2 regions of the Kluyvera chengduensis genome follow, and region 2 is predicted to be linked to the other one. Evidence: predicted binding sites of a transcription regulator. Region 2 holds the regulator's gene; the other holds the start of a gene.
What was found. The regulator PurR, encoded in region 2, represses purine synthesis genes. The targets are predictions, from matches to a motif close to CANGCAAACGTTTGCNTG.
Positions count from the first base shown of each region.

Region 1: a site for PurR is predicted at 2,808-2,825, ahead of purL (phosphoribosylformylglycinamidine synthase). Genes of this name have one in related genera too.

Region 1 covers NZ_JBIQOI010000001.1:24,796-34,958, reverse strand. The annotation lists gene purL (phosphoribosylformylglycinamidine synthase) at 1-2,732, opposite strand, end outside; gene mltF (membrane-bound lytic murein transglycosylase MltF) at 2,978-4,516, shown strand; gene tadA (tRNA adenosine(34) deaminase TadA) at 4,513-5,046, opposite strand; gene yfhb (phosphatidylglycerophosphatase C) at 5,079-5,714, opposite strand; gene ACH1XZ_RS00150 (MurR/RpiR family transcriptional regulator) at 5,930-6,778, shown strand; gene ACH1XZ_RS00145 (YfhL family 4Fe-4S dicluster ferredoxin) at 6,872-7,132, shown strand; gene acpS (holo-ACP synthase) at 7,129-7,509, opposite strand; gene pdxJ (pyridoxine 5'-phosphate synthase) at 7,509-8,240, opposite strand; gene recO (DNA repair protein RecO) at 8,331-9,044, opposite strand; gene era (GTPase Era) at 9,057-9,962, opposite strand; gene rnc (ribonuclease III) at 9,959-10,163, opposite strand, start outside.
Region 2 covers NZ_JBIQOI010000002.1:107,455-117,617, reverse strand. The annotation lists gene cfa (cyclopropane fatty acyl phospholipid synthase) at 1-246, opposite strand, end outside; gene punC (purine nucleoside transporter PunC) at 544-1,737, opposite strand; gene punR (DNA-binding transcriptional activator PunR) at 1,851-2,762, shown strand; gene purR (HTH-type transcriptional repressor PurR) at 2,781-3,806, opposite strand; gene cydH (cytochrome bd-I oxidase subunit CydH) at 4,102-4,191, shown strand; gene ACH1XZ_RS06140 (MFS transporter) at 4,352-5,518, shown strand; gene sodB (superoxide dismutase [Fe]) at 5,600-6,181, opposite strand; gene ACH1XZ_RS06130 (C40 family peptidase) at 6,304-7,125, opposite strand; gene ACH1XZ_RS06125 (Grx4 family monothiol glutaredoxin) at 7,469-7,813, shown strand; gene rnt (ribonuclease T) at 7,880-8,527, opposite strand; gene gloA (lactoylglutathione lyase) at 8,631-9,038, opposite strand; gene nemA (alkene reductase) at 9,115-10,163, opposite strand, start outside.

The DNA.
Region 1 (10,163 bases), on a different contig from region 2:
GTTGCCACGTCGGCTTCCACGCCGCAGTGACCGGCAAAGGCCATCTCCGCCAGCGTCACCAGCAGGCCGCCGTCGGAACGGTCGTGGTAGGCCAGCAGCTTACGCTGTGCGACCAGCGCCTGAATCGCCTCGTAGAAGCCTTTCAGCTGCGCGACATCGCGCACGTCGGCTGGCTTGTCGCCCAGCTGGCGGTAAACCTGCGCCAGCGCGGTCGCACCCAGCGCATTATGACCTTTACCGAGGTCAATCAGCAGCAGGGCGTTGTCTTCAGTGACCAGCTGCGGCGTGATGGTGTGACGCACATCTTCAACGCGAGCAAAGGCGGAAATCACCAGCGACAGCGGCGAGGTCATTTCGCGCTGCTCGTTGCCTTCCTGCCAGCGGGTTTTCATCGACATGGAGTCTTTGCCCACCGGAATGGTCAGGCCCAACTGCGGACACATCTCTTCGCCAATCGCCTTCACCGCTTCGTACAGACCAGCGTCTTCGCCTGGGTGACCTGCGGCTGACATCCAGTTTGCCGAGAGCTTAATGTGTTTGATGTTGCCAATCTGGGTCGCAGCGATGTTAGTCAGCGCTTCACCTACCGCCAGACGGGCGGAAGCGGCAAAGTCCAGCAGCGCAACCGGCGCACGTTCGCCGATAGACATCGCTTCGCCGTAGTAGCTGTCGAGGCTGGCGGTGGTCACCGCGCAGTTCGCTACCGGGATCTGCCACGGACCAACCATCTGGTCGCGCGCGACCATACCGGTGACGGTACGGTCGCCGATGGTCACGAGGAAGGTTTTCTCCGCGACGGTTGGCAGGTGCAGTACGCGGTTCACCGCATCGGCAATCGTAATCTGTTCACGGGCAAGCGCTTCGCCCTTCGCTTTCAGCGTCTGCACGTCGCGGGTCATCTTCGGCGTTTTGCCGAGCAGCACATCAAGCGGCATGTCGATTGGCTGATTGTCGAAGTGGCTGTCGCTGAGCGTCAGGTGCTTCTCTTCGGTAGCTTCACCGATGACCGCGTACGGCGCGCGTTCACGCTTACACAGTTCATCGAACAGCGGAAGCTGGTCAGCGGCCACCGCCAGCACGTAGCGTTCCTGGGATTCGTTACACCAGATTTCCAGCGGGCTCATCCCCGGTTCATCGCTCAGGATGTCGCGCAGCTGGAATTTACCGCCGCGTCCGCCGTCGCTCACCAGCTCCGGCATGGCGTTAGACAGGCCGCCTGCGCCCACGTCGTGGATAAACAGAATCGGGTTGGCATCGCCCAATTGCCAGCAGCGGTCGATAACTTCCTGGCAGCGGCGTTCCATTTCCGGGTTGTCGCGCTGTACGGAAGCGAAGTCGAGGTCAGCGTCAGACTGGCCGGAAGCCATTGAAGAGGCTGCACCGCCGCCCAGGCCGATATTCATCGCCGGGCCACCGAGCACGATCAGCTTCGCGCCCACCACGATCTCGCCTTTCTGTACGTGATCGGCGCGGATGTTGCCGATCCCGCCCGCCAGCATGATTGGTTTGTGATAGCCGCGCAGCTCTTCGCCGTTGTGGCTGTTCACTTTTTCTTCGTAGGTACGGAAGTAGCCGGTCAGCGCCGGGCGACCGAATTCGTTGTTGAACGCCGCGCCGCCCAGTGGGCCGTCGGTCATGATGTCCAGCGCGGTAACGATACGATCCGGCTTGCCGAAGTCTTCTTCCCACGGCTGTTCAAAGCCAGGAATACGCAGGTTGGAAACGGAGAAGCCCACCAGCCCCGCTTTTGGCTTGGCACCGCGACCGGTTGCGCCTTCATCGCGGATTTCCCCGCCGGAGCCGGTTGCCGCGCCCGGCCATGGAGAGATAGCCGTCGGGTGGTTATGGGTTTCGACCTTCATCAGGATATGCGCAGGTTCCTGATGGAAATCGTAGCGGCCGGTTTTGTGGTCGGCAAAGTAACGGCCGACTTCAGAGCCTTCCATCACCGCGGCGTTGTCTTTATAAGCAGACAGCACGTGATCCGGCGTGGTTTCAAAGGTGTTTTTGATCATCTTAAACAGCGACTTCGGCTGCTGTTTACCGTCGATAATCCAATCGGCGTTAAAAATCTTGTGACGACAGTGCTCGGAGTTCGCCTGGGCGAACATGTAGAGCTCGATGTCGTTCGGGTTGCGACCCAGTTTGGTAAACGCATCCTGCAGGTAGTCAATCTCATCGTCCGCCAGCGCCAGACCCAGACGAATGTTGGCATCAATCAGCGCCTGACGCCCCTGCCCCAGCAGATCCACGCTAGCAACCGGTGCCGGCTGATGGTGGGCAAACAGTTTTTCAGCGTCCTGCAGCGAGTCAAATACGCTCTCCATCATGCGGTCGTGCAGTTCAGCCGCCACCACGCTCACCTGCTCAGCGGTCAGGCTGGCAGCGTCAATGTAGTACGCCACGCCGCGCTCCAGGCGCAGAACCTGCGCTAAACCGCAGTTGTGGGCGATATCGGTAGCTTTTGAAGACCAGGGGGAGATGGTGCCAGGGCGAGGGGTGACGAGCAGCAGTTTACCGGTTGGGTTATGGCTATTAAGGCTTGGGCCATACTGCAACAGTCGCTCAAGTCGGGCTCGCTCTTCTTGATTAAGCGGCGCGTCCAGGTCAGCAAAATGGACATACTCGGCGTAAATATTGCTTACCGGGAGGTTGGCTGCCTGAAACCGCGTCAGCAGTTTGTTAATACGAAATGCAGACAGTGCAGGCGAACCACGCAGAATTTCCATCATAAGTCTCTCGTCTTCTCAGCTTTCAGTGTGCGCAATGGGGGAGAACGGGCGCTATTATAGAGAATCCTGCGCCCATACGAAACCGTTTGCGTCGAAATAAACGCATCTCTTTTCTTTATCAATAGATGTGACGTATCTCTCGAATAAGTTGCCAACTGGCGCAATGTTAAGCAAAATGCCGCTCATTCTGTCATAACGCATTAAATTATCTGGTTTCTCCTCTGGCAACGCAGTGAATTAACTATTTGAAAAAGTTAAAGATTAATTACCTGCTCATTGGCCTTGTTACGCTGCTGCTCGCGGCGGCGCTTTGGCCCTCAATTCCCTGGTTTGGCAAACCAGAGAATCGTATCGCCGCGATCAAAGAGCGGGGGGAGCTGCGCGTCAGTACCATACAGTCCCCGCTGACCTACACCACCGTCAATGATAAAGACTACGGGCTCGATTATGAGCTCGCCCAACAGTTCGCCGATTACCTGGGCGTGAAGCTGAAAGTCACGGTTCGGCATAACATCAGCCAGCTGTTTGATGATTTAGACCATGGGGATGCCGATATGCTGGCTGCCGGTCTGGTCTATAACAGCGAGCGCATCAAAAGTTATCAGGCGGGACCGACGTACTATTCGGTTTCACAGCAGTTGGTTTACCGCGTTGGCAGCACGCGTCCAAGAAACCTCAGCAATGTCACGGCCGACCAACTGACCATTGCCCCGGGTCAGGTAGTTATCAGCGATCTGCAAAATCTGCAGGCGCAGAAATATCCGGACCTATCCTGGACCGTTGACGTAAAACGCAGTTCAGCCGACCTGATGCAGGCGGTTATCGACGGTAAGCTCGACTACACCATCGCCGACTCGGTGGCTATCGGCCTGTTCCAGCGCGTTCATCCGGAGCTTGCGGTGGCTCTTGACGTCACCGACGAGCAACCGGTCACCTGGTTTAGCCTGCAGGATGACGACAATACGCTCTCTGCGGCCATGCTCGACTTCTTCAATAATATTAATGAAGACGGCACCCTTGCCCGCCTGGAAGAGAAGTACCTCGGCCACGGCGACGATTTCGACTATGTCGATACCCGCTCGTTCCTGCGCGCGGTCGATAGCGTACTGCCAGACCTGCAGCCGCTATTTGAAAAGTACGCGAGCGAAATCGACTGGAAACTGCTCGCCGCCATCTCTTATCAGGAATCGCATTGGGACCCGCTTGCCACCTCACCTACCGGCGTGCGCGGCCTGATGATGCTGACCAAAAATACCGCGCAGAGTCTGGGATTGAGCGACCGTACCGATGCCGAGCAGAGCATCAGCGGCGGGATGCGCTATCTACAGGATATGATGAGCAAAGTGCCGGACAGCGTACCGCAGGATGAAAAAATCTGGTTTGCACTGGCGGCTTATAATATGGGCTACGCGCATATGCTCGATGCCCGCGCGCTGACAGCGAAGCAGAAAGGCAATCCGGATAGCTGGGCCGACGTCAAACAGCGGCTGCCGCTGCTCAGCCAGAAACCCTGGTACAGCAAACTCACCTACGGCTACGCCCGCGGGCACGAGGCCTATGCTTACGTGGAAAACATCCGTAAGTACCAGATTAGCCTGGTGGGCTATTTGCAGGAAAAAGAGAAGAAAGCGACGGAGGAGATGGCGATAGCGGAAGCCTATCCGGCGGTATCGCCACATGAGTTACAGCACAGTGAAAACGACACAGGTATTTTTTCGTTCCTGCGTCGCGGTGACCGCGATAACAACGAATCACCGCTGCTGCGCTTCACCTCGAAAAACTAGCTACCCTTTTGCGCCTGTCTGAGCGCCTTTTGCTGCTGACGACGATAACGGAAGAAGTCGCTGAGCATCGTGGAACATTCCTCAGCCAGCACCCCTTCGGTTATCTCTACCCGGTGGTTCATTCCTGGATGATGCAGCACGTCGATTAACGACCCTGCCGCGCCGGTTTTGGCGTCACGCGCGCCGAAGACCAGATTACCGATACGCCCATGCACCATCGCACCGGCGCACATCACGCAAGGTTCCAGCGTCACATACAGCGTGGTATCAATCAGACGGTAGTTTTGCAGCACCAGTCCGCCCTGGCGCAGCGCCATGATTTCCGCATGCGCTGTAGGATCATGATGGCCAATCGGGCGGTTCCACCCTTCGCCTATCACCTGATTGTTATGCACCAGCACAGCCCCTACCGGTACTTCCCCCTCGTCCCAGGCTCGTTGGGCAAGCACAAGCGCATGGCGCATCCAGTATTCATGATTCAGTTCAATGTCGGACAACGTGGGGACTCCAGATGATAAAACGCGGCGCATTATACACAAATTCCGTCAAAGCGCAGCGCTGACTATTCCAGCTGCTCCAGCTCACCGTGGGAAGTGACTCGCCAGCGATGCTCACAGAAAAAGAGTAGCGGGTTATCCTGCTTGCTGTCGCTGTAGCCGCTGTATAACCGCAGCGGTGTGCCGAGACGCTGTTCAAGCTGCACCACTTTTTCACGCCCCAGACAGCGTACCGATAGCACTCGGCCGCCGAAGGCCCGACGCATCTGGCTGCCAATCAGGTTCACCTGCGACATCCAGCGCGCATCCGCATAAGCCTGTTCCACCAGCGATTGCGGTGAACCGGTGACAAGCCAGACGTCGACATCCTGATGCTGGAGATAGTTATCCAACCGCTGCTGAACCACAGGAAACGAAGTGACGGCAGCGCGAAACCTGACGATAAAGCTGGCCTCCAGCGCCTTCAGCGTTGTCTCACGACGGCCGAAGGTACATCCCCATAGCAATACGCTCACCGGCCAACGTGCCGAGCGGCCTTTCACCAGCATTGCCGCGCCAATAATCGGCAATAAGGGGAGCACCAGCAGCGTATTAAGCGGTAATCGGCGCAACAGATAGCGTAAAAAGGCACCGAACAGATCCTGCTGGTGCAGCGTGCCATCAAGGTCAAAAAACACCACGCGGCGAACGTGATTAATCAAATGCAACTCCTGTCAGTTCCTGGCGTTCCAGATTACAGACTACCAGAGAACCCTTTGACTTTCGTCACCGGGCACGCCTGATAGAAATAGCGACGTTTTTACAAACACATAGCACATTTAATTCGATATATTCCGTTATAATAGAATACAAAATTCTTGCAAACGAGCAGAATGGTGGCCTGGCACGTCGTGCTCATTGTGCCCGTGAGGTTATTATGAATTGTTTACTCAGTATCCGTCAGCGTTATCCCCAGCTGGCGCAAAGCGACAGAAAGCTCGCCGATTTTATTCTGGCGCAGCCTGATTTAGCGCGGCATTTAAGCTCGCAGCAGCTCGCCAGCCAGTCTGGCGTTAGCCAGTCTAGTGTGGTGAAGTTCGCCCAGAAGCTAGGCTTTAAAGGCTTTCCCGCGCTGAAACTCGCACTGAGTGAAGCGCTCGCCAGCAACGCGAATCCGCATTCCGTACCGGTTCATAACCAGATCTGCGGCGATGACCCGCTGCGTCTTGTCGGTGAGAAGCTAATTAAAGACAACGTGGCGGCGATGCACGCTTCGCTTGACGTCAACACCGAAGACAAGCTGATGGAGACGGTCAACCTGCTGCGCAACGCGCGCCGCATTGTGCTGACGGGGATTGGTGCCTCTGGCCTGGTAGCGCGTAACTTTAGCTGGAAGCTGATGAAAATCGGTCTGAACGTCGTTTCCGAGCAGGATATGCACGCCCTGTTGGCGACCGTTCAGGCGATGACTCAGGATGATTTGCTGCTGGCTATCTCTTACTCCGGCGCGCGTCGTGAAATTAATCTCGCCGCCGATGAGATGCTGCGTGTCGGTGGCAAGGTGGTGGCTATTACCGGCTTTTCACCCAACGCCCTTCAGCAGCGTGCGACGCACTGTCTGTATACCATTGCCGAAGAGCAGGCCACCCGCAGCGCGGCTATCTCTTCGACTAGCGCGCAGATGATGTTGACCGACCTACTATTTATGGGGCTGGTACAGCAGGACCTGGAAAACGCGCCGGAGCGTATTCGCCACAGCGAGGCGCTGGTGAAAAAGCTGGTTTGATCGCCGGTGCTATTACCACAGAAAAGGTATGGCCTGAGTGGAAAATGAGCGTATAATGCGCGCCCTGTTTATTTCGTTTCTGAGAATATCCTGATGGCGCTGTTAATCACCAAAAAATGTATCAACTGCGATATGTGCGAGCCGGAATGCCCGAACGAGGCGATTTCGATGGGTGATAGCATCTATGAGATCAACAGCGATCGCTGCACCGAGTGCATTGGCCATTACGATACGCCAACCTGTCAGAAGGTGTGCCCGATCCCGAATACCATTCTTAAGGATCCGGCACATTCAGAGAGCGAAGAGCAGCTGTGGGATAAATTCGTGCAGATGCATCACGCGGACAAGATCTAGCTTTCGATAATCACCGTGGCACAGGCGTAGTGGCGCTCATCGGCAAGCGTCACATGCATATGCGCCACGCCCATTCGCTCTGCCAGCAGCTTGGCCTCACCCCATAACCGCAGCTTCGGTTTACCCATTTCATCGTTGTAAACTTCAAACTGGTTAAACGCCAGGCCGTTACGAATACCGGTGCCCAGCGCTTTAGAGGCCGCTTCTTTGACCGCAAAGCGCTTCGCCAGAAAACGCACCGGCTGCTGGTGCGTCTCCCAGATGGCCCATTCGTTATCGCTGAGCACGCGACGAGCAAGGCGATCGCCGCTGCGGGCAATCACCCCTTCAATACGGGCGATTTCGACGATATCGGTTCCGAGCCCCAGAATCGCCATTACGCGCGCGCTTCCAGCATCAAGCGTTTCATCTCGGCAACCGCCTCTTTCAGGCCGGTCATCACTGCACGCCCAATAATGGCATGGCCGATATTCAGCTCATGCATTTCCGGCAGCGCGGCAACCGCTTTAACATTGTGGTAGGTGAGGCCGTGGCCGGCATTCACCTTCAGCCCCAGGCTGGCGGCATAGGTCGCGGCTTTCGCGATACGCTCAAGCTCTTTCGCCTGTTCAGCATCGGTGGTGGCATCCGCATAGCAGCCGGTATGGATTTCGATATACGGCGCGCCAACGTCGGCCGCGGCTTTAATCTGTGCGTTATCGGCATCAATAAACAGCGACACCAGAATACCAGCGCCGGCCAGGCGTTTGCAGGCATCGCGCATTTTATCGAGCTGACCGGCCACGTCCAGACCGCCTTCAGTGGTGACTTCCTGACGCTTTTCCGGCACCAGGCAGCAGAAATGCGGTTTGGTTTCACAGGCGATGGTCAGCATCTCTTCGGTGACCGCCATCTCCAGGTTCATGCGGGTGTCCAGCGTCTGACGCAGAATGCGCACGTCGCGGTCAGTGATGTGGCGACGATCTTCACGTAAATGCACGGTGATGCCATCCGCACCGGCCTGCTCGGCGATAAATGCCGCCTGAACCGGATCGGGATAGGCGGTGCCGCGCGCGTTACGCAGGGTGGCAATGTGGTCAATATTGACGCCTAACAGTAATTCAGCCATGACAATCCTCGTGTCTTTATTTTTAACGTTCATTTCCCCTCGCCCCGGCCCTCTGCCCAAAGAGCAAGGGGGAAAGCGGGATGAGTGCAATCAGGGTTTCTGCTTGGGGACAAACTGGCGAAAGAGCTCGCGGCTCTTAAGCGGTTTACCACCAAGATACGGCTTCAGTGCCATACGGGTAAAGCGTTTCGCGGCGCGCAGCGAGTCCACGTCAGGAAATTCACGGCTTTCCAGCGCTTTCAAATGGCGCCCGGTAAAGGTGTTGTTATCGATAACCACGCTCGCGATAAACCCTTTCTCTTCACGGTAGCGGTAGGTCATGGTGTCATCAACCTCATCGCCGCTACCGGCGCAGTGCAGAAAATCGACGCCGTAGCCCAGATGCCCCAGCAGCGCGAGCTCAAAGCGGCGCAGCGCGGGTTCTGGCGAGCCCGTTGCACCGGCCAGCGCCTGGATGCAGTACAGATAATCGAAGAAGAGTTCAGAGAAGCGGGTTTCGTGCTCCAGCACGCGGGAGAGCAACTCGTTGACGTACAGACCGCTATAAAGCGTGATGCCGCTTAAGGGAAGTGCGAGTGAGACCGCTTCCGCGCTACGCAGCGTTTTGACTTCGCCACGCCCGCCAAAGCGAACTAATAAGGGAGTAAAGGGCTGAAGCGCACCTTTGAGGTTGGAACGTTTGGAACGTGCGCCTTTAGCCACAAGGCGCACGCGACCCGACTCTTCCGTGAAGACGTCCAGTATTAAACTGGTTTCGCTCCAGGGACGACTATGCAGGACGAAAGCGCGCTGCCAGCCTTCCATCGGGGATTACTCTCAGAGATCGTCGGTATAACCGAGACTACGCAGTGCGCGCTCGTCATCGGCCCAGCCAGATTTCACTTTCACCCACAGTTCAAGGTGAACAGGCGCTTCGAACATATCCTGCATGTCCTTACGGGCTTCGATACCGATGGTTTTGATTTTGGAACCTTTGTTACCAATAACCATCTTCTTCTGCCCTTCACGCTCAACCAGAATCAGGCCGTTAACGTCATAGCCACCGCGCTCGTTAGAGACGAAGCGTTCGATTTCAACGGTGACTGAATACGGCAGCTCAGCGCCCAGGAAACGCATCAGTTTTTCACGGATGATTTCAGAAGCCATAAAGCGCTGTGAACGGTCGGTGATGTAGTCTTCCGGGAAGTGGTGAATAGCTTCCGGCAGGTGCTTACGCACGATACCCGCGATGGTATCCACGTTCAGACCGGTCTCTGCAGACATCGGTACGATATCGAGGAAGTCCATCTGGCTGCCGAGGAACTGCAGGTGCGGCAGCAGATCCGCCTTTTCCTGCACGTTATCGACTTTGTTCACCGCCAGAATCACCGGCGCTTTACCGCCGCGCAGTTTGTTCAGCACCATTTCGTCGTCAGGCGTCCAGCGGGTACCTTCCACCACGAAAATGATCAGCTCAACGTCGCCGATAGAGCTGCTGGCCGCTTTGTTCATCAGGCGGTTGATTGCGCGTTTTTCTTCCATGTGCAGGCCCGGGGTATCTACGTAGATAGCCTGGTATGCACCTTCGGTATGAATACCGACAATACGGTGACGCGTGGTTTGCGCTTTACGCGACGTGATGGAGATCTTCTGCCCCAGCAGTTCGTTCAGCAGCGTGGATTTGCCAACGTTCGGACGACCGACGATGGCAATAAATCCGCAGTAAGTTTTTTCTTCGCTCATTCCAGCTCCAGCTTTTTCAACGCCTGTTCGGCGGCAGCCTGTTCCGCCTTGCGACGACTGGAACCTGTGCCGACCACCGGTTCACTCAGGCCGCTAACCTGGCAGTGGATAGTAAATTCTTGATCGTGTGCTTCCCCGCGCACCTGAACCACCAGATAAGACGGCAGCGGCAGGTGACGGCCTTGCAGATACTCCTGCAAG
Region 2 (10,163 bases):
GGCGCGCAGTACCTTGTCGAAAAAGATATCCAGACGATCGCATTCCCACCAACCGTCCATATAACTTTCGCCAAGACCCAGCGAACCTTCTTGTAAAACACGTTTAAACAAACGCGGATTTTTGACTTGAATATCGCAGGAAGCATTGCCGTTAATTTCAATGCCTGCTCGGCTTAGCAGCTCGCTAACGATACGATACCAGTCGTCATCCGGTACATTTACTTCTTCTATACACGATGAGCTCATAGCTTCTCCATCCCGACCTGATGATCAGAACCTTAAAACAGCGTAGACGCTTTTTATGGGTTTGTGAGAAATCTCACGAAATTCGTGAGCCTGCTATCCGACGTAGCACAGAGGAAGGGAAGAATCCCTTGCCGAAAGCCAATCCATGGTTCAACGGGAAGCTATCCTGCTCCCGCTTAATAAGTTCAATCTATATTATTTATGTGATGCGGATCCAGTATAGGACGCTAAGTTTGTTGATTCAACTAAAAATCTTAGCGCCCTAATCATTTCCTGGGATATTGATATGAATGATGTTTAGGCGTGGGAAGTCGCGTGTTCTACATCGCGCTCAGCGCGGCGCGCGGCCAGCTGAATTTTGTAACCGACGCCAGCAAGCAGCACGGTGACTAGCATGACGCTGGTGGTGGTCAACAGCGGTGTTGCAATCAGCGTAGATACCGCCAGGCTTGCAAGGAAGCACAGCCCTAATTGCAGCGTGTTCTGCAGCGCGGCGGCGCGCCCCGTTGCCTGCGGGAACGGCTTCAGAGCCTGTGCGACGACGATTGGATAAATAGCGCCGTTCGCAATGGCCATCACGCAGAATGGAATCAGCAGGGCGGTCAGTGACGCATTTTCTGCCAGACCTACGGCCCAGGTGCCCACCACGCTCAGCGCGTATATAACCAAAAGCCATGGCAGCATTTGTGCCCCACGCCATTTTTGTAGCGCGGCGCGACAGCCGTAGCCGCCAATCAGGAAGGCGATGGTTTGCGGTACATAGCTCAGGCCAATTACCGTTGGGCTGTAGCCCATCTCATGGAGAATAAACGGCGAACCGGTAAGCCAGGCGAAGAAGCTTGCCGAACAGGCGGCGTAGATAAGCACGTTGCCGCGATAGTCTTTGCTGCGTAACAGACGCATAAAGGTGAGCTTATCTTCGCTCACCGCGTGCTTTTTGTGGGCCGGTTTCAGGCGGAATGCGGGCAGCATCAGAAGCAGCGTGATAATAAACAGCGTGGCGAAAATAGCCTGCCAGTCAAAGTGTGCCAGCAGCCAGCTACCCAGCAGCGGGGCGAGCGCCGGTGATAGCCCAACCAGCGGCATGATGGTGGCAAAAATACGGTTAGTACGCTGGGCCGGATAGTAATCGGTGACCATTGCCTGCCAGGTCACCGCGGCGGCACAGACACCAACGGCCTGTACAAAGCGCAGCACTAACAGCGTGGTGCCATCGCGCACCCACAGCATACCGATGCAGCCGACCGCAAAAATGGTTAACCCCGTCAACAGAATAGGCTTACGACCATAGCGATCCGACAGCGGTCCCCACAACAGTTGTGCGACGGCGAAGCCGGCCAGAAACAGGCTGAGGCTCGCACTAACGGCGGAGGCCGGCGTTTGCAGGTCTTCCTGAATGGCGGCAAAAGCCGGGAGATACATATCGGTGGCCAGAAATCCTAATACGCTCAATCCCGCGAGCCAGACTAAAAATCCTTTCCCAGGTTGCATAAACTTCGCCCTTTTTATCATGAGTAAACGATGCCGCTGAGTGTAGAGAGTGCATAACGGCTTGTGAAACGCTAATATTTGCGTCATGGATTCAAAATATTTGAAGGCAAAAAATGTGGTCTGAATATTCTCTGGAAGTGGTTGATGCAGTCGCGCGCAACGGCAGCTTTAGCGCCGCGGCGCAGGAATTACACCGCGTGCCTTCTGCGGTGAGCTACACGGTACGCCAGCTTGAGGAGTGGCTCGCCGTGCCGCTGTTTGAACGACGTCATCGCGACGTAGAACTCACCCCAGCGGGGGCGTGGTTTTTGAAGGAAGGACGATCTGTTATCAAAAAAATGCAGATCACCCGTCAGCAGTGCCAGCAAATCGCTAACGGCTGGCGCGGACAGTTGGCAATTGCTGTCGATAATATCGTGAAGCCTCAGCGTACTCGTCAGCTCATCGTCGATTTCTATCGGCATTTCAGCGATGTGGAACTGATTGTTTACCAGGAAGTATTCAACGGCGTCTGGGATGCGCTGGCTGACGGTCGTGTGGAGCTGGCGATTGGCGCCACCCAGGCGATTCCGGTCGGCGGTCGATTCGCGTTCCGCGATATGGGGATGCTCAACTGGCACTGTGTGGTTGCCAGCACGCATCCGTTGGCCCGGATGGACGGTCCGCTTAGCGACGACGTGTTGCGCAACTGGCCGTCGCTGGTGCGGGAAGATACGTCGCGATCTCTGCCGAAGCGTACGACCTGGCTGCTTGATAACCAGAAACGTGTGGTCGTACCGGATTGGGCCTCTGCGGAAACCTGTATCTCGGCCGGGCTTTGCGCGGCAATGGTGCCTGGACATCAGGCGCAGCCGTGGCTGGAAAGCGGAGAGTGGGTAGTGTTACAGCTTGAAAACCCGTTCCCGGATGCCGCCTGTTGTCTGACGTGGCAGCAAAGCGAAGCGTCGCCGGCCTTGAACTGGCTGCTGGAGTATCTGGGGGATAGCGAGACGTTAAATGAAGAGTGGTTACGGACACCCGAGTAGGGTGTCCGTGGGTAACGCTTAGCGGCGGTAGTCGCGGAACGGACCGTCGGCTACGGAGCGACGTTCGATGAGACGCGGATGCACCTCAATCGATTGCGACGTCTCGCGCTTGCTGACGATACGATCCATCAGCATATTGAAGGCCGTTTCGCCGAGTGAATCTTTCGGCTGATGAATAGTGGTCAGTGCTGGGGTGAAGAAACGAGAGTTGCGCACGTTGTCATAACCGATCAGCGAAATATCCTGCGGTACGCGTAGCCCCATTTCATCGGCCGCACACAGGGCACCCATCGCCATAATGTCGCCGCCGCAGAAGATAGCGGTAGGGCGCGGATGCTGTGACAGGATTTGTTGCATCGCGCGATAGCCTGACTCAGGCTCAAAGTCACCCTGCACAATCCAGTTGGCTGGCACGTTAATTTGCGCTTCTTCCATGGCCTTCATAAAGCCCGCCAGACGGCCAGCGCCGGTGTTACGCTCCAGAGGACCTGGGATCACGCCAATGTCGCGGTGCCCGCGCTCAATCAAGTAACGGCCCGCGGTGTAACCCCCTTCAAAGGCGTTATCGATAACGGAGTCGGTAAAGTCCGCTTTGGCTTCACCCCAGTCCATCACGACCATCGGGATGTGACGGTACTCTTCCAGCATCGTCAGCAGCGACTCTGGGTATTCAGAGCACATGACCAGCAGGCCATCAACGCGCTTTTGCGCCATCATTGACAGGTAGGCGCGCTGCTTTTCCAGGTTGTTCCAGGCGTTGCCCAAAATTAGGGTATAGCCTTTCTCAAAGCAGTTTTTCTCAACAGCTTCGATAATTTCGGCAAAGTAGGCCGCTTCGCTGCTGGTTGCCAATAAGCCAATCGATTTGGTGTGGTTGACCTTGAGACTACGGGCAACGGCGCTTGGCGAGTAGTGCAGCTCTTTAATAGCCGCCCAGACGGCTTCACGTGTCTCTTCAGCCACAAAACGCGTCTTGTTAATTACATGTGATACGGTTGTAGTGGAAACGTTTGCGCGCTTCGCTACATCTTTAATAGTTGCCATTCCATCTCACTCCAGACCCTGGCCTGCCCCTGATAAAATCGAAAGGAAAACGTTTGCCTTCACACACCCTGACGCAATTTTATGGATTGCGATTCGCCGGGAAAACGATACAGGACGACAGGAGGGGGTCAATGGCCGGTACGCTTATAAATAAGCGTCGAATTTTGACTTATCCTGGCGCAAAGTGGAAGAGCAAAAACCAACATCCTGCTAAAACTGTGAAGATTTTTGCGCAATACTGTGCAAAAATGAGTTAGCTCAGTTTTGCTGTGGAAATAAAAAGGAGAAAAAATTGATGAGTACCGAACTTAAGCTGTCGCTCTCTACCACCGTTATTACGCTGGCGCTGATTGTCGCCGCCGCGTTGACTGCTGTTCTGCACTAATTCCTCTGCGAGGGAGCGTCCGCTCCCTCCTGTTAGATTATTACCTGATTCGCAATAATCTTTTGCTGTTTTGCACACTTCTGTTTTTCTGTGATTGATGTCATGCTTTTGCATTATGTCCTTATGCCGCGTCTGTGGTGCGGCCAATCGGAGCTTAAGCATGAAAATTAACTTCCCCTTACTGGCGTTAGCCGTCGGTGCCTTTGGCATCGGCACCACCGAGTTCTCGCCGATGGGGCTTTTGCCGGTCATCGCTAAAGGGGTGGACGTCTCCATTCCTGCGGCTGGGATGCTGATCAGCGCCTATGCGGTCGGCGTGATGGTCGGTGCGCCGTTGATGACGCTGCTGCTTTCTCATCGTGCTCGTCGTAATGCGCTGATTTTTCTGATGGCGATTTTTACCCTCGGCAACGTGCTCTCTGCCATTGCGCCGGATTACACCACGCTGCTGTTGTCGCGCATTATTACCAGCCTTAATCATGGCGCATTCTTCGGTCTGGGCTCGGTGGTGGCGGCGAGTGTCGTGCCAAAACATAAACAGGCGAGCGCAGTAGCCACCATGTTTATGGGGCTGACTATCGCGAATATTGGTGGTGTGCCTGCCGCGACGTGGCTGGGCGAAACCATCGGCTGGCGCATGTCGTTCCTGGCGACCGCCGGGCTTGGCATTATCGCGATTCTGGGTCTGTGGTTCTCGCTGCCGAAGGGCGGGGCGGGCGAAAAACCGGACGTGAAACGCGAACTGTCGGTGCTGGTGCGTCCGCAGGTACTATCAGCGCTGTTAACCACCGTGCTGGGCGCGGGCGCGATGTTTACACTCTATACCTATATTTCTCCGGTGCTGCGTACCATCACTCACGCCACTCCGGGCTTTATTACCCTGATGCTGGTGCTGATTGGCGTAGGCTTCTCTATCGGTAACTACCTTGGCGGTAAATTCGCAGACCGCTCGGTGAGCGGGACGCTGAAAGGCTTCCTCGGCTTGCTGATGGTGATTATGCTGGCCATACCTTTCCTTGCGCAAACGCAGGTAGGTGCGGCGTTCAGCATGGTGGTCTGGGGTGCGGCAACCTTCGCGGTGGTGCCACCGCTGCAAATGCGCGTGATGCGCGTGGCTCACGAAGCACCAGGCCTTTCTTCCTCGGTGAATATCGGGGCGTTTAACCTGGGTAACGCACTGGGTGCGGTTGCGGGTGGGGCGGTTATCTCCGGCGGTCTGGGGTATAGTTTCGTGCCGGTAATGGGGGCGATAGTGGCGGCTCTGGCGTTACTGGTTGTTTTCCTCGGCGGACGTTCTCGCGGTGAAGAAGCCCTGGCCAGCCAGTAAAAACAAAAACGCAGAAGGTCTCCCTTCTGCGTGATACGAGATAACCCGGCGAAGCGTTGCGATGCCGGGTTATTTTTTTGCTTACGCTGCCAGATTCTTAGCGACGAATTCCCAGTTAACCAGAGCCCAGAAGTGCTCCAGATAGTTTGGACGCGCGTTGCGGTAATCGATGTAGTAAGCGTGTTCCCACACGTCAACGGTCAGCAGCGGCGTCGCGTCGGTGGTCAGCGGGGTCGCTGCGTTAGACGTAGAGACGATAGCCAGGGAGCCGTCGGCTTTCTTCACAAGCCAGGTCCAGCCAGCGCCGAAGTTTTTAACCGCGGCATCGGTGAACTGCGCTTTGAATTCAGCGAAGCTGCCGAAGGATTTGGTAATGGCTTCAGCGACTGCACCGGTTGGTTCGCCACCGGCGTTTGGTGCCAGGCAGTTCCAGTAGAAGGTGTGGTTCCAGACCTGCGCGGCGTTGTTGAACACGCCGCCTTCAGAAGAACGCACGATCTCTTCCAGCGTCTTGCCTTCAAACGCGGTGCCTTTGATCAGGTTGTTCAGGTTAGTGACATAGGTCTGGTGGTGTTTGCCATAGTGATACTCAAGCGTTTCCACGGAAATGTGTGGGACCAGAGCGTCTTTGGCATACGGTAATGCAGGTAATTCGAACGACATTGCTTCTCTCCTTATTATATTTGTACACTCAATAACCATGTACTGAGTAGGGATAGAGTAGCAAATTAAAAGGTGAGATAAAAGATAAGCTTACCCCGTTTATTAACAAACGGGGTAAGTGATTAACGAATTGTCTTAGGGGTGACAACGCGGCGGGCACCGACGTAGTGACGTACCCAATAATCTTCGCTCAGCGAGGTTATCTGGATGTCCTGGCCGGTACGCGGAGACTGAATAAATTTGCCGTTACCGACATACACGCCAACGTGATCGGCGGTACCGCGACCCTGAGTGCGGAAGAAAACCAGATCGCCACTTTCTAGCTCGCCACGTTCAACCGGACGCGCATCGCGCAGGTGATACATTTCGTTGGCGGTGCGTGGGATACGAATATTGACCAGATCTTTATAAGCGTAATAGACCAGACCGCTGCAATCGAAACCGGTACGCGGGGAGTTGCCACCCCAGCGGTAAGGCTTACCTAACTGCCCCATCAGCTTATTCATCGCGGTTTTCTGTACTTTCTGCACGCGAATTTTGTGCGCAGCGGCGATGGTCGTTGGTTTGGACTCTACAGGAGTGGTGGTGCAGACCTTCTTATGACCCTTGCGAACCTTGCAGGTCGTGGTGACGCTGGCGGTTTTGACTGCGCTGCTTTTCGCGCGGGTTTTAGCGGAGGCGGTTTTCGATTTGCTGGAGACTGGCGCTGCTTTTTTCGCTACGGCTGGGGTGGTTTTCTTTTTAGCGGCAACCGGAGTCGATTTTTTCTTAGCGTTAGATTTATTGTCCGCGTTCTTTTTCTTACGTTCACTGCTTTTTGCAGGAAGCGACTTTTGCGCCGTTGGGGTTTTGGCATGCCCTGTAGCATGCGCCAACGGCGTGAAGGATAACGATGTAAACAGCAATGCACAGAGCGTGAACGACCATTTTTTTATCTGCGCCACTGAACAACCCTCTGAGTAAGATACAGGCTAAATGTCCTTGCCTAGGTATGGTTTACAAAACCCAACGATTCTAATCCATAAAAACACGAAATGTTAATAGTGTTTTTATGGATAAAACGTTGTTTCGTTAGCAACTGCAAAAAAAAACATCATTTGATACATAATGAGTCAAATAATGAGCAAGCTTTTCACCCACCTGCCGATAAACTCATATTTATAAAGCAACTTACCGCGTCAGACGATAAAATAGTAAAGCGTGAACAAAATGTTATTTTCTGTTCAGGGTCTGAAACGTTACAATGTCAGACTACTGCCGTAAAAAGAAGTTTGAGGAAGCAAGACAATGAGCGAGACAATTGAAAAAATTCAGCGCCAGATCGCTGAAAACCCAATCCTGCTGTACATGAAAGGTTCCCCGAAACTGCCAAGCTGCGGTTTCTCAGCCCAGGCTGTTCAGGCGTTGTCCGCCTGCGGCGAGCGCTTTGCTTACGTCGACATCCTGCAGAACCCAGACATCCGCGCCGAGCTGCCAAAGTATGCAAACTGGCCGACTTTCCCACAGCTGTGGGTTGATGGTGAGCTGGTTGGCGGCTGCGACATCATTATCGAAATGTACCAGCGCGGCGAACTGCAGCCTCTGATTAAAGAGACCGCTGCTAAGTACGCTGAAGAGCCGAAAGCAGAATAATCGGTTCGCCCCAATACCGGGCACAAAAACAAAAAAGCGACCTGAAGGTCGCTTTTTTTTATACTGCTATTCTTCGGACGCTATCGGCAGCGGCCAGCCGCCCAGGCGCTTCCAACGGTTGACGATTTCGCAGAACAGAATCGCGGTCTGTTCGGTGTCGTACAGCGCCGAGTGGGCCTGACTGCTGTCGAAATCCATGCCTGCTGCGGCGCAGGCTTTTGACAGCACGGTTTGCCCCAGCGCCAGCCCGCTAAGTGCGGCGGTGTCGAAGGTTACAAAGGGGTGGAACGGGTTACGTTTAAGCGAAGCGCGTTCAGCGGCGGCCATCATAAAGCTATGGTCGAAGGTCGCGTTGTGCGCCACCATAATGGCGCGGTTACAGTCACTGTCTTTAATGCCTTTACGGACCATTTTAAAGATGGCGTGCAGGGCATCGTACTCGCTAACCGCGCCGCGCAGGGGATTGTTTGGGTCGATACCATTGAACGCCAGCGCTTCCGGCTCGAGGTTCGCGCCCTCAAAAGGTTCAACGTGGAAATGTAACGTGTTGTCCGGCATCAGCCAGCCTTGCTCATCCATTTTCAACGTAATTGCCGCTATTTCGAGCAGGGCATCCGTTTTGGCATTGAATCCAGCAGTTTCTACATCGATAACCACGGGATAAAACCCACGAAAACGGTCGCATAGACCATTAAGTTGCACATTGTCGGACATCAGAATCTCATCACTTAGAAAAAGTAGCGCGCATTATGGCAAATTTTGCCGCGGCTTGGAAAGGCGGGTAAAAAAACGGGCGCATTATGCGCCCGTGGAGGAGTTAGTTGCCGAGACCTTTGCCGGCATCTTTCTCTTCGATCAGTTCGATTTTATAGCCGTCCGGATCTTCAACAAACGCGATCACCGTGGTGCCGCCTTTTACCGGACCGGCTTCGCGAGTCACGTTGCCACCGTTCTGGCGGATACGGTCGCAGGCTTCTGCCGCGTTATCCACACTCAGGGCGATGTGGCCGTAGGCGGTGCCTAGCTCGTATTTATCTACGCCCCAGTTGTAGGTCAGCTCGATCACCGCTTCGTCACTTTCTTCGCCGTAGCCGACGAAAGCCAGAGAGTATTTATATTCGGTGTTTTCGCTGGTACGGAGCAGCTTCATGCCCAGCACTTTGGTGTAGAAATCAATGGAGCGTTGCAGGTCGCCGACGCGCAGCATGGTATGCAGTAAACGCATGTTATCCCTCGTCCTTACTTATGAATAATCTGGCTAGTATAGCGGCGGAAGCCCGCCGCTATCAATCAATGCGGGATTAAAGCGAAGGGTAGTCGGTGTAACCTTCCGCGCCGCCGCCATAGAAGCTTTCCGGGCGCTGCGGGTTCAGCTCGGCTTTATGCTTCAGACGAGCGACCAGATCCGGGTTAGCGATGTAGTCGCGACCAAAGGCCACGGCATCAATTAACCCTTTCTCAATTAGCGCTTCTGCTTTTTCTGGCGTATAGGCGCCCGCACCGATGATTGGGCCGTGGAAACGCGCGCGGACTTTTTCGCGGAACGCGTCGCTGTATGGCTGACCGCCAGCCCAGTCTGGCTCTGACATGTGCAGGTAGGCAATGCCGCGTTTGCCCAGCTCTTCAATTAAGTAGAGCGCATCGGCTTCTTCGTTCGGACCGTTGTCGACGTTCTGGAAGGTGCCAATTGGCGATACGCGGATACCGATACGGTCAGCACCCCATTCTTTAATCCCGGCATCAACTACTTCCAGCACCAGACGCGCGCGGTTTTCTACGCTGCCGCCGTACTGGTCGGTACGATGGTTAGAGGAAGGTGACAGGAACTGGTGCAGCAGGTAACCGTGCGCAGAGTGCAGTTCAACCAGGTCAAAACCGGCTTCACGGGCGTTGGCGATAGCCTGACGGAAATCGTTAACGATGCCTGGGATCTCTTCGGTTTCCAGCGCACGTGGCATAGAAGTATCGACACGAATCGCATGACCGTTCTCATCGCGCAGAGAGGTACGGGTATTGGCGCTCAGCGCTGAAGGCGCAACCGGTGCTTCACCGTTTGGCTGCAGGCTGGAGTGGGAGATACGCCCGGTGTGCCACAGCTGAACGGCGATTCGACCATCTTCAGCGTGAACGCCTGCGGTGATTTTCTGCCACGCGGCAATCTGCTCAGGGCTGTGAAGACCTGGGGCACCCTGGTAGCCTTTTGCCTGGGCAGAAACCTGAGTAGCTTCGGAGATGATCAAACCGGAGCTTGCGCGTTGACGATAGTATTCGGCCATCAGCGGGGTTGGAATGTCACCCGGTACGATGCTGCGCAGACGCGTCAGCGGGGCCATAAATACACGGTTAGGGG